2 regions of the Pseudomonas sp. PP3 genome follow, and region 1 is predicted to be linked to the other one. Evidence: predicted binding sites of a transcription regulator. Region 1 holds the regulator's gene; the other holds the start of a gene.

Evidence for each region. Region 1 encodes FliA, which starts transcription of late flagellar genes. Its sites were predicted from a motif close to CTAAAGTTTNNNNNNNNNNNGCCGNTAA; they were not measured.
Region 2: KHO07_RS09085 (methyl-accepting chemotaxis protein) is a predicted target of FliA. The motif match lies at 2,240-2,267, and genes of this name have one in related genera.

The regions. Positions count from the first base shown of each region.
Region 1 is NZ_HG995459.1:1,646,558-1,651,103, reverse strand. Features, by position in the region: gene KHO07_RS07650 (chemotaxis protein CheA) at 1-565, opposite strand, end outside; gene KHO07_RS07645 (protein phosphatase CheZ) at 620-1,408, opposite strand; gene KHO07_RS07640 (chemotaxis response regulator CheY) at 1,428-1,799, opposite strand; gene fliA (RNA polymerase sigma factor FliA) at 1,966-2,706, opposite strand; gene fleN (flagellar synthesis regulator FleN) at 2,703-3,533, opposite strand; gene flhF (flagellar biosynthesis protein FlhF) at 3,650-4,546, opposite strand, start outside.
Region 2 is NZ_HG995459.1:1,968,558-1,973,103, forward strand. Features, by position in the region: gene KHO07_RS09085 (methyl-accepting chemotaxis protein) at 51-2,198, opposite strand; gene KHO07_RS09090 (Na+/H+ antiporter NhaC family protein) at 2,513-3,829, shown strand; gene KHO07_RS09095 (methyl-accepting chemotaxis protein) at 4,009-4,546, shown strand, end outside.

The sequences.
Region 1 (4,546 bases):
CCGCATCGCCGGCCGATACCGGAGCAGCCGCCGGCGCCTCGGCCTGGGCCTTGACGGCGTTCAGCGAGTCCAGCAGTTGTTCGAATTCATTGTCGGTGATATCACCCGACTCGCTTTCAGCGGCAGGCTCTTCAACCAAGTGGGCGACAGGTGCAGGTGCAACCTCGTCGGCCGATTGCGGCTCGGCCAGACGGGCCAGTGCCGCGAGCAATTCCGGTGTAGCAGCCGTGATCGGGCTGCGTTCGCGGACTTCGCTGAACATGCTGTTCACCGCGTCCAGCGCTTCAAGAACCACGTCCATCAATTCCGAGTCAACGCGACGCTCACCCTTGCGCAGGATGTCGAACACGTTCTCGGCGATGTGGCAGCACTCCACCAGCTCGTTGAGCTGGAGGAAGCCGGCGCCCCCTTTTACAGTGTGGAAACCGCGAAAAATTGCATTGAGCAAATCCGCATCATCCGGTCGGCTTTCCAGCTCGACCAGCTGTTCGGACAGTTGCTCTAGAATCTCGCCGGCCTCAACCAGGAAATCCTGAAGGATCTCTTCATCGGCGCCGAAGCTCATTAATGGTGTGCTCCTACAGGTCTAAAAACCCAAAAAACCTAAAATTCTAAAACGCTAAAATCCCAGGCTGGATAACAAATCGTCCACATCGTCCTGACCGGACACAACGTCTTCTCTTTTATCGGCATGAATCTGCGGACCTTCACCCTGAGAGAGATGTTTTTGTGGATCTTTTTCTGCAAGCATCGCTTCACGGTCATGTTCGATGCCCGCAAAGCGGTCCACCTGGCTGGCCATGAGTACGAGCTTGAGCAGGTTGCTTTCAACTTCGGTGACCAGTTGGGTCACACGCTTGATCACTTGACCTGTGAGGTCCTGATAATCCTGGGCCAGCAGGATGTCGTTGAGGTTGCCCGACACGGCACGGTTGTCTGTGCTGCTGCGTGCCAGGAACCCGTCGACGCGCCGGGCCAGTTCGCGGAACTCTTCAGCGCCGACTTCGCGACGCATGAACCGCCCCCAATCCGTGCTCAAGGCCTGGGCTTCGTCGGCCAGGCTGTTGACCAGCGGCGTGGCGTTTTCCACCAGGTCCATGGTGCGGTTGGCCGCGGCCTCGGTCAGCTTGACCACATAGCCCAGACGCTCGGTGGCGTCGGTGATCTGTGACACCTCCTCGGCTTGCGGCATGTGCGGGGCAATCTGAAAATTGACGATCGCGCTATGCAGCTCGCGGGTGAGCTTGCCCACTTCCTGATACAGGCCGCGGTCACGGGTCTGGTTGAGCTCATGGATCAATTGCACAGCATCGCCAAACCTGCCTTTTTCAAGGCTCGCGACCAGTTCGACGGCGTGTTTTTTCAGGGTCGATTCAAAATCGCCCTGCGAAGATTCGTTATGCCCCATAGCTCCCCCGTGGCGCAGTTCAACCGATGCGTTCGAAAATCTTCTCGATTTTTTCTTTCAACGCCTGGGCCGTGAAGGGTTTGACCACATAGCCGTTTACACCGGCCTGGGCCGCTTCGATGATCTGCTCGCGCTTGGCTTCAGCGGTCACCATCAGCACCGGCAGGTGCTTGAGCTTTTCATCGGCACGCACGTGGCGCAGCAGATCGATACCGGTCATGCCAGGCATGTTCCAGTCGGTCACCAGAAAGTCGATGCTCCCGCTGTTGAGTACCGGAATGGCGGTAGTGCCATCGTCGGCCTCGACCGTGTTGGTGAACCCAAGGTCACGCAACAGGTTTTTTATGATCCGCCGCATCGTTGAGAAGTCATCAACGATGAGGATTTTCATGTTCTTGTCCAATTCGACCTCCAAGCAGACTAAAACGCGCCCAGCACCTGGACGCGCCATTTCAATCAATCTGGCAAAGCACTCAATGACTGTCTGGAGTACAACGAAGCGAGACCGGCGCGGTTCATCACCCCACCAGCCACGTCGCAGTGCCCCCACACTGCCTTCAGCGCGCTCGCCACTCTCCCAAACGCCCCCGCAAACGGGCTGCGCACTGGCTATGTAACTGGCTGACCCGAGATTCGCTGACCCCCAGGACCTCACCGATTTCCTTGAGATTCAACTCTTCGTCGTAGTACAGCGCCAACACCAGTCGCTCACGCTCCGGCAAATTGGCAATCGCGTCCGCCAGCGCTGCCTGAAAGCGTTCATCTTCCAGATCGCGTGACGGCTCGAGGTGAGCACTCGCGCCATCCTCGTGCAGCCCTTCGTGTTCGCCGTCCTGCAACAGATCGTCGAAACTGAATAAACGGCTGCCCAGGGTGTCGTTCAAAATCCCGTAGTAATCGTCGAGACTCAATTGGAGTTCGGCCGCAACTTCGTGATCTTTAGCGTCACGGCCGGTTTTAGCTTCAATCGAGCGGATGGCGTCGCTGACCATGCGGGTATTGCGGTGGACCGAGCGTGGCGCCCAGTCGCCCTTGCGCACTTCATCGAGCATGGCGCCGCGGATGCGGATGCCCGCGTACGTCTCGAAACTTGCGCCTTTGCTGGCGTCGTATTTGGTCGAAACTTCCAGCAGGCCAATCATCCCGGCCTGGATCAAGTCTTCGACCTGGACACTGGCCGGCAGACGCGCCAGCAAGTGGTAGGCAATGCGTTTGACCAGCGGCGCGTAACGCTCGATCAGCTCGTACTGCGCATCGCGTGCCGATTTCTTGTAGAGGTTGTAGCCGCTGGCTGTCATAGCACGGGTCCTGCCGTTTGTTGCACGAGGCGCTCGACGAAGAACTCCAGATGCCCGCGCGGGTTGGCGGGCAGCGGCCAGGTGTCGACCTTCTGCGCGATCGCCTTGAAGGCCAGCGAGCACTTGGAGCGCGGGAACGCTTCGTAAACGGCACGCTGTTTTTGCACGGCCTTGCGCACGCTTTCGTCATAAGGCACGGCGCCGACGTATTGCAGGGCGACGTCGAGGAAGCGATCCGTGACTTTGGTCAACTTGGCGAACAGGTTGCGCCCTTCCTGCGGGCTCTGGGCCATGTTGGCCAGGACGCGGAAGCGGTTCATGCCGTAGTCGCGGTTAAGCAGTTTGATCAACGCATAAGCGTCGGTGATCGAGGTCGGCTCGTCGCAGACCACCAGCAACACTTCCTGGGCCGCACGGACAAAACTGACTACCGAGTCACCGATACCCGCAGCGGTGTCAATCACCAGCACGTCGAGGTTGTCGCCGATGTCGCTGAAGGCCTGGATCAGGCCGGCATGTTGCGCCGGGCTCAAGTGAACCATGCTCTGGGTGCCGGACGCGGCGGGAACGATGCGGATGCCGCCCGGGCCCTGCAACAGGACGTCGCGCAGCTCGCAGCGACCTTCGATCACGTCGGCCAGGGTACGTTTGGGTGTCAGGCCCAACAGAACGTCGACGTTCGCCAGCCCCAGGTCGGCGTCCAGCAACATGACGCGCCGGCCAAGTTCAGCCAAAGCCAGGGACAAGTTCACTGACACGTTAGTTTTCCCGACGCCACCTTTGCCGCCGGTCACCGCGATCACCTGTACGGGATGCATGCTGCCCATGTTATTTCTTTACCTTGTCTTGCATAGACGGAGGCCACATTACTGGCTGCGCGTTCGTAAACCGAACAATGCATGGCAGACCATCGATGTAGGTACAAAAACTATTCATTGTTACCTCAGCCTACCTGTTTGGTGGGGCTGTGGTAGATATCAGCGAACATGTCAGCCATGGCTTCTTCGCTGGGTTCTTCCTGCATTTGCACGCTGACGGCGCGGCTGACCAGTTGATGACGACGCGGCAGATGCAAATCATCCGGAATCCGCGGGCCATCAGTCAGGTAGGCCACCGGTAATTCATGGCTGATGGCCAGGCTCAGCACTTCGCCCAGACTTGCCGTTTCATCCAGTTTAGTCAGGATGCAGCCAGCAAGCCCGCAGCGCTTGTAACTGTGATAAGCGGCGGTTAGAACCTGTTTCTGGCTGGTGGTTGCCAGGACCAGATAATTTTTTGATTTTATGCCTCGTCCGGCCAGGCTTTCGAGCTGCATGCGCAGAGCCGGATCGCTGGCCTGAAGGCCGGCGGTATCGATCAGCACCACGCGCTTGCGCAGCAGGGGTTCCAGCGCTTGCACCAGCGATTGCCCCGGATCAACGTGGGTCACCGGCACATTGAGAATCCGACCGAGGGTCTTGAGCTGCTCCTGGGCACCGATGCGGTAGCTGTCCATGCTCACCAGCGCGATATTCTGCGCGCCGTACTTGAGCACGTAACGGGCAGCCAGTTTGGCCAGGGTGGTGGTCTTGCCCATGCCGGCAGGGCCGACCATGGCAATCACCCCGCCCTCTTCCAGCGGCTCGATTTCCGGCGTGGCGATCATCCGCGCCAGGTGCGCCAGCAACATGCGCCAGGCCTGACGGGGTTCTTGAATGTCGGTGATCAGCGCCAGCAGGTCGCGAGACAACGGCCCGGACAAACCGATACGTTGCAGACGACGCCAGAGGTTGGCCTGGCCCGGGCTGCTGCCTTGCAGCTGATTCCACGCCAGGGAGCCCAGCTGTACTTCCATCAGCTC
Region 2 (4,546 bases), 320 kb from region 1:
CACCACCATCGCCAGCAGGCGGGCTGGCCCTCACAGCGGATCACTGGGGCTTAAACGCGGAACTGATCCATCAAACCCTGCTGATGATTCGCAAGGCAATTGAGTGACTGGCTCACCCGCGCCGATTCATTGGCCTGCCCCGACAGCGACTCGGTCACATCGCGGATGGTCGCGACGTTGTTGTTGATCTCCTCGGCCACCGCGCTTTGCTCTTCGGCGGCACTGGCGATTTGCAGGTTCATGTCGCTGATCACGGTCACCGCCTCGCCGATCTGCCGCAGTGCCGTCACGGCCTGGCCGACCTGCTCGACACTGCCTTGGGCCTGGCGATGGCTGTTGCCCATCGACCCCACCACATCCTGGGTGCCGCTTTGCAATTGCTCGATCACCAGCCGGGTTTCCTCGACGGATTCCTGGGTGCGCCGCGCCAGGTTGCGCACTTCATCGGCCACCACGGCAAACCCGCGCCCGGCCTCACCGGCACGGGCTGCTTCGATGGCGGCATTTAGCGCGAGCAGGTTGGTCTGTTCGGCGATGGCGCGGATCACTTCGAGCACCGAACCGATCTTTTCGCTATTGGCCGCCAGACCTTCGACCTGAATCATCGCCGCGCTCATGTCGGCGGCGAGGTTGTCGATGCTCGCGGTGGTGCGGTCGATCACGGTCAGGCCCTGGCGGGTCGCCTGATCAGCATCCCGGGCGGCTTGCGCTGCCTGGGCCGCGCTGCGGGCCACGTCCTGGGCAGTGGCGCTCATTTCGTGGGACGCGGTGGCGACCTGATCCACCTGACGGAATTGCTGCTCCATGCCGGCGCTGGTCTGGGTGGCGATGGCGGACGACTGGTCGGCGGTGCTGCGAGCGTCCTGCACCGAGCGTTTGACCTCGGCGATGATCGGTTGCAGCTTGTCGAGGAAGCGGTTGAACCAGCCCGCCAATTGGCCCAGCTCATCCTGTTTGTCATAGGCCAGGCGGCGGGTCAGGTCACCTTCGCCGCTGGCGATGTCTTCGAGCATGTGCGCCACGCCCAAAATCGGCTTGGTCACGCTGCGGGCCATCAGCCACACCAGTACCAGCCCGATCAATGCGGCGAGCGCACCCAGGCCCAACTCGGTCAGGGTGCCGGCGGTGTTACCTTCATCCAGTTGCTTTTTCAGGGTCTCGGCGGGGCCGATCAGCACTTTCTCCGGGACGTCGAGCAACACGCCCCAGGATTTTCCACCGGGGATCGGCTGGAACGGCGACAGCACTTTGAGCTGTTGATTGCTGTGCAGGCTGGCGGTCTGGCTGCTGGTCGCGAGGGTGCGCATCAACTCGGCACCGTTGGTGGGGTCGATGGCTTCCAGGCGCTGGCTGAGTTTGCCGGCGTCCGGGCTGTGACCGGCGAGCAGGCCGGCAGGGCTGATAATGCTGACGCTGGTCTGGCCGTCGTAGAGTTTCTTGCTCGCGCCCTGACTGATGGCTTGCAAGCGGTTGAGGTTGATGTCCACCGATAACGAAGCGATCACCTTGCCGTTGACCATCAGCGGGAACACGATGCTGGTCATCAGCACTTTCTGGCCGTCGATCATATAAAAGTAGGGTTCGATCACGCAGGGCTTGAGGCTGGTGCGCGGGCAGGTAAACCAGGCGTTGGCCGGTTCGCCGCTGGGCCCGGTGCTGGTGTCGGTCATGTCGCTTTCCGGCAGCGCCATCGACGTCACCTTGCCCGGCGAAGGCTGCGACCAGTACAGGGCAAAGCGGCCCTTGTCGTTGCTGCCCAATTCGTCCTGGCCGCTGAACAGTTCGTCCTTGCCGTCCAGCCCGTCGGGTTCAAACACCAGGGACAAACCCAGCAGTTCCGGATTGGCTTGCAGGGCCGATTTGACCTGACGGGTCAGGTCTTCGCGCAGGTCGAAGGCATCGAGGAAGCGCTTCTCGGCCTGATCCCGCAGAAACAGCACCTGACGGGAGAATCCATGCCCGTATTGATAGGCGTCCATGAATTGCTGGCGAATGACCAGTGCCTGGTTTTCACCCTGGGACTCGATCCGCGCCTGGGCCGCTTCAGTCAGCATCTCCATGCTCGAGGCTTTCACCATCGCGGAGCTGTGCTCCATGCGGTACAGCGAAAGACCCACCAGCAGGGTCACGATGCCCGCCAGGCACAGCCCGGCCAGCAGGGTGATTTTCCATTGAATGGAAAGTTGTCTGAGCGACATGGAGACGTCCTTTATTCGATAAATATCTGAGACTTTGCACTGTAACGGCAGCCATCTGGCTTTCTTTACGCCGCCCCCGAAAATCGAATCGGCTGTAGTCGCTCGTTTGCCAGCGATGCGGTCGCAGGATCACCGCAAGGTTGCATGGACCCATCGCCAGCAAGCCGGCTCCTACAAAAGGACGCGCCTGACTTTGACAAGGCGGCAGCGGTCCGGCAAAGTGCGCGCCCTTCTAATAAGACCCATTCTTTAACCCGCTGGCGGCCCATGCGAGCTGCCGACCGGACTCTTTCCGTTTGTGTCGAGGTAATGAAATGAATGCAGTAATTGCCGCGGTTGGCGTCATGCTGATACTCAGCCTGTCCCGCGTGCATGTGGTGATCGCGCTGATCGTGGGTGCGCTGGTGGGCGGTTTGACCGGTGGCCTGGGAATCGACGCGACCCTCAAAGCCTTCAACAGCGGCCTCGGCGGCGGGGCGACCGTGGCGTTGTCCTACGCGTTGCTCGGTGCTTTCGCGGTGGCCATTGCCAAGTCCGGCATGGCTCATGCCCTGGCGGACAAAGTGCTGGCGATGGTCGATCGCCAGCACGCCACGGGCGGTGGCCAGGTCAAGTGGTTGTTGATCGGTCTGCTCTGGGTCGTGGCCATTGCCTCGCAGAACATCTTGCCGATACATATCGCCTTCATTCCCTTGCTGGTGCCGCCGCTTCTCTACGTGCTGACCAAGCTGCAGCTGGATCGCCGGTTGATCGCCTGTGTCATTACCTTCGGCCTGATCACCCCGTACATGTTCCTGCCGGTGGGCTTCGGCAACATCTTCCTCAATGAAATCCTGCTGGCCAACGTCGCCCGCAGTGGCGTGGACGTCAGCGGCATCAACGTCACCCACGCCATGGGTATTCCGGCGCTGGGCATGGTGACGGGCTTGCTGATCGCGTTCATCAGCTACCGCAAGAAGCGTGTCTACGACCTGAAAAAGATCGAGCAAGTCGAGCAGGTTGCGGTGCAGTACAACCCGATGAGCCTGATGGTAGCGGCTGTGGCGATTGCCGCAGCCTTCATTATTCAGTTGCTGCTGGACTCGATGATTATTGGTGCGCTGGCCGGTTTCCTGATTTTCTCGGTCTCGGGCATCGTCAAATGGCGCGACACTGACGACCTGTTCACCGAAGGCATGAAGATGATGGCGATGATCGGCTTCATCATGATCGCCGCCTCGGGGTTCGCCGAAGTGATGAAGGCCACCGGCGAGGTGCAGACGCTGGTCGAATCGTCGGCCGCGTACATCGATCACAGCAAAGGCATCGGTGCCTTGCTGATGTTGCTGGTGGGTTTGCTGGTGACTATGGGCATCGGCTCGTCGTTCTCCACCGTGCCGATCCTGGCGGCGATTTTCGTACCGTTGTGTGTGCAGTTGGGCTTCAGCCCGATTGCCATCGTGTGCATCGTCGGCACCGCCGGCGCCCTGGGTGACGCCGGTTCGCCAGCCTCGGACTCGACCCTCGGCCCGACTTCCGGCCTGAACATCGACGGCCAGCACCATCACATCTGGGACACCGTGGTCCCGACTTTCCTGCACTACAACCTGCCGCTGCTGGCGTTTGGCTGGATTGCCGCGATGGTGCTGTAACACCGCAATTCACCCCGTGGGAGCGAGCCTGCTCGCGAAAGCGTCGGCACTTTCAGCATCTATGTGACTGACAGGCCGTCATCGCGAGCAGGCTCGCTCCCACAGTGACCGCGTTCAACTTTTGAATTGGCCTGCCGTTAAAGCTTTAACCACGCCAACAAAATCAAAGAGTGAACGTCATGCGCATGAGCCTGAAGGCTAAAGTCCTGTCCCTTGCCGTCCTCCCGGTGTTGCTCTTCGCGCTGGTCATCAGCCTGACCACGTTGTTTATCCTGCAAGGCCAGGCCCGCCAGGAGGTCGTGGAAACCCGCGAGCGCCTGCTCAGCGATGCCAAGGCGACCCTGCAAAGTTATGTTGCCGTGGCGATGACCACGATCAAGCCGCTGTACGACGCTGCCGCGCAGGGCGACGACGCGGCACGGGCGCAGGCCATCAAGTTGCTGTCGAACATCACCTACGGCAAGGACGGCTACTTCTTCGGCTACGACTCCAACACCGTGCGCCTGTTCAAGGCCAAAGATCCCGAAGGCGTGGGCAAAAGTTTCAAGGACAACCGCGATCCCAACGGGGTTTACGTCAACCGCGACCTGGTGAAAGTCGCCCAGGACGGTACGCACTACCTGCAATACAGCTCGCCGTTGCCGGGCAATAACAAGGTGCTGGTGCCCAAGCTCGGTTACACCGAATATTTGCCGAAGTGGGACATGGCGGTGGGTA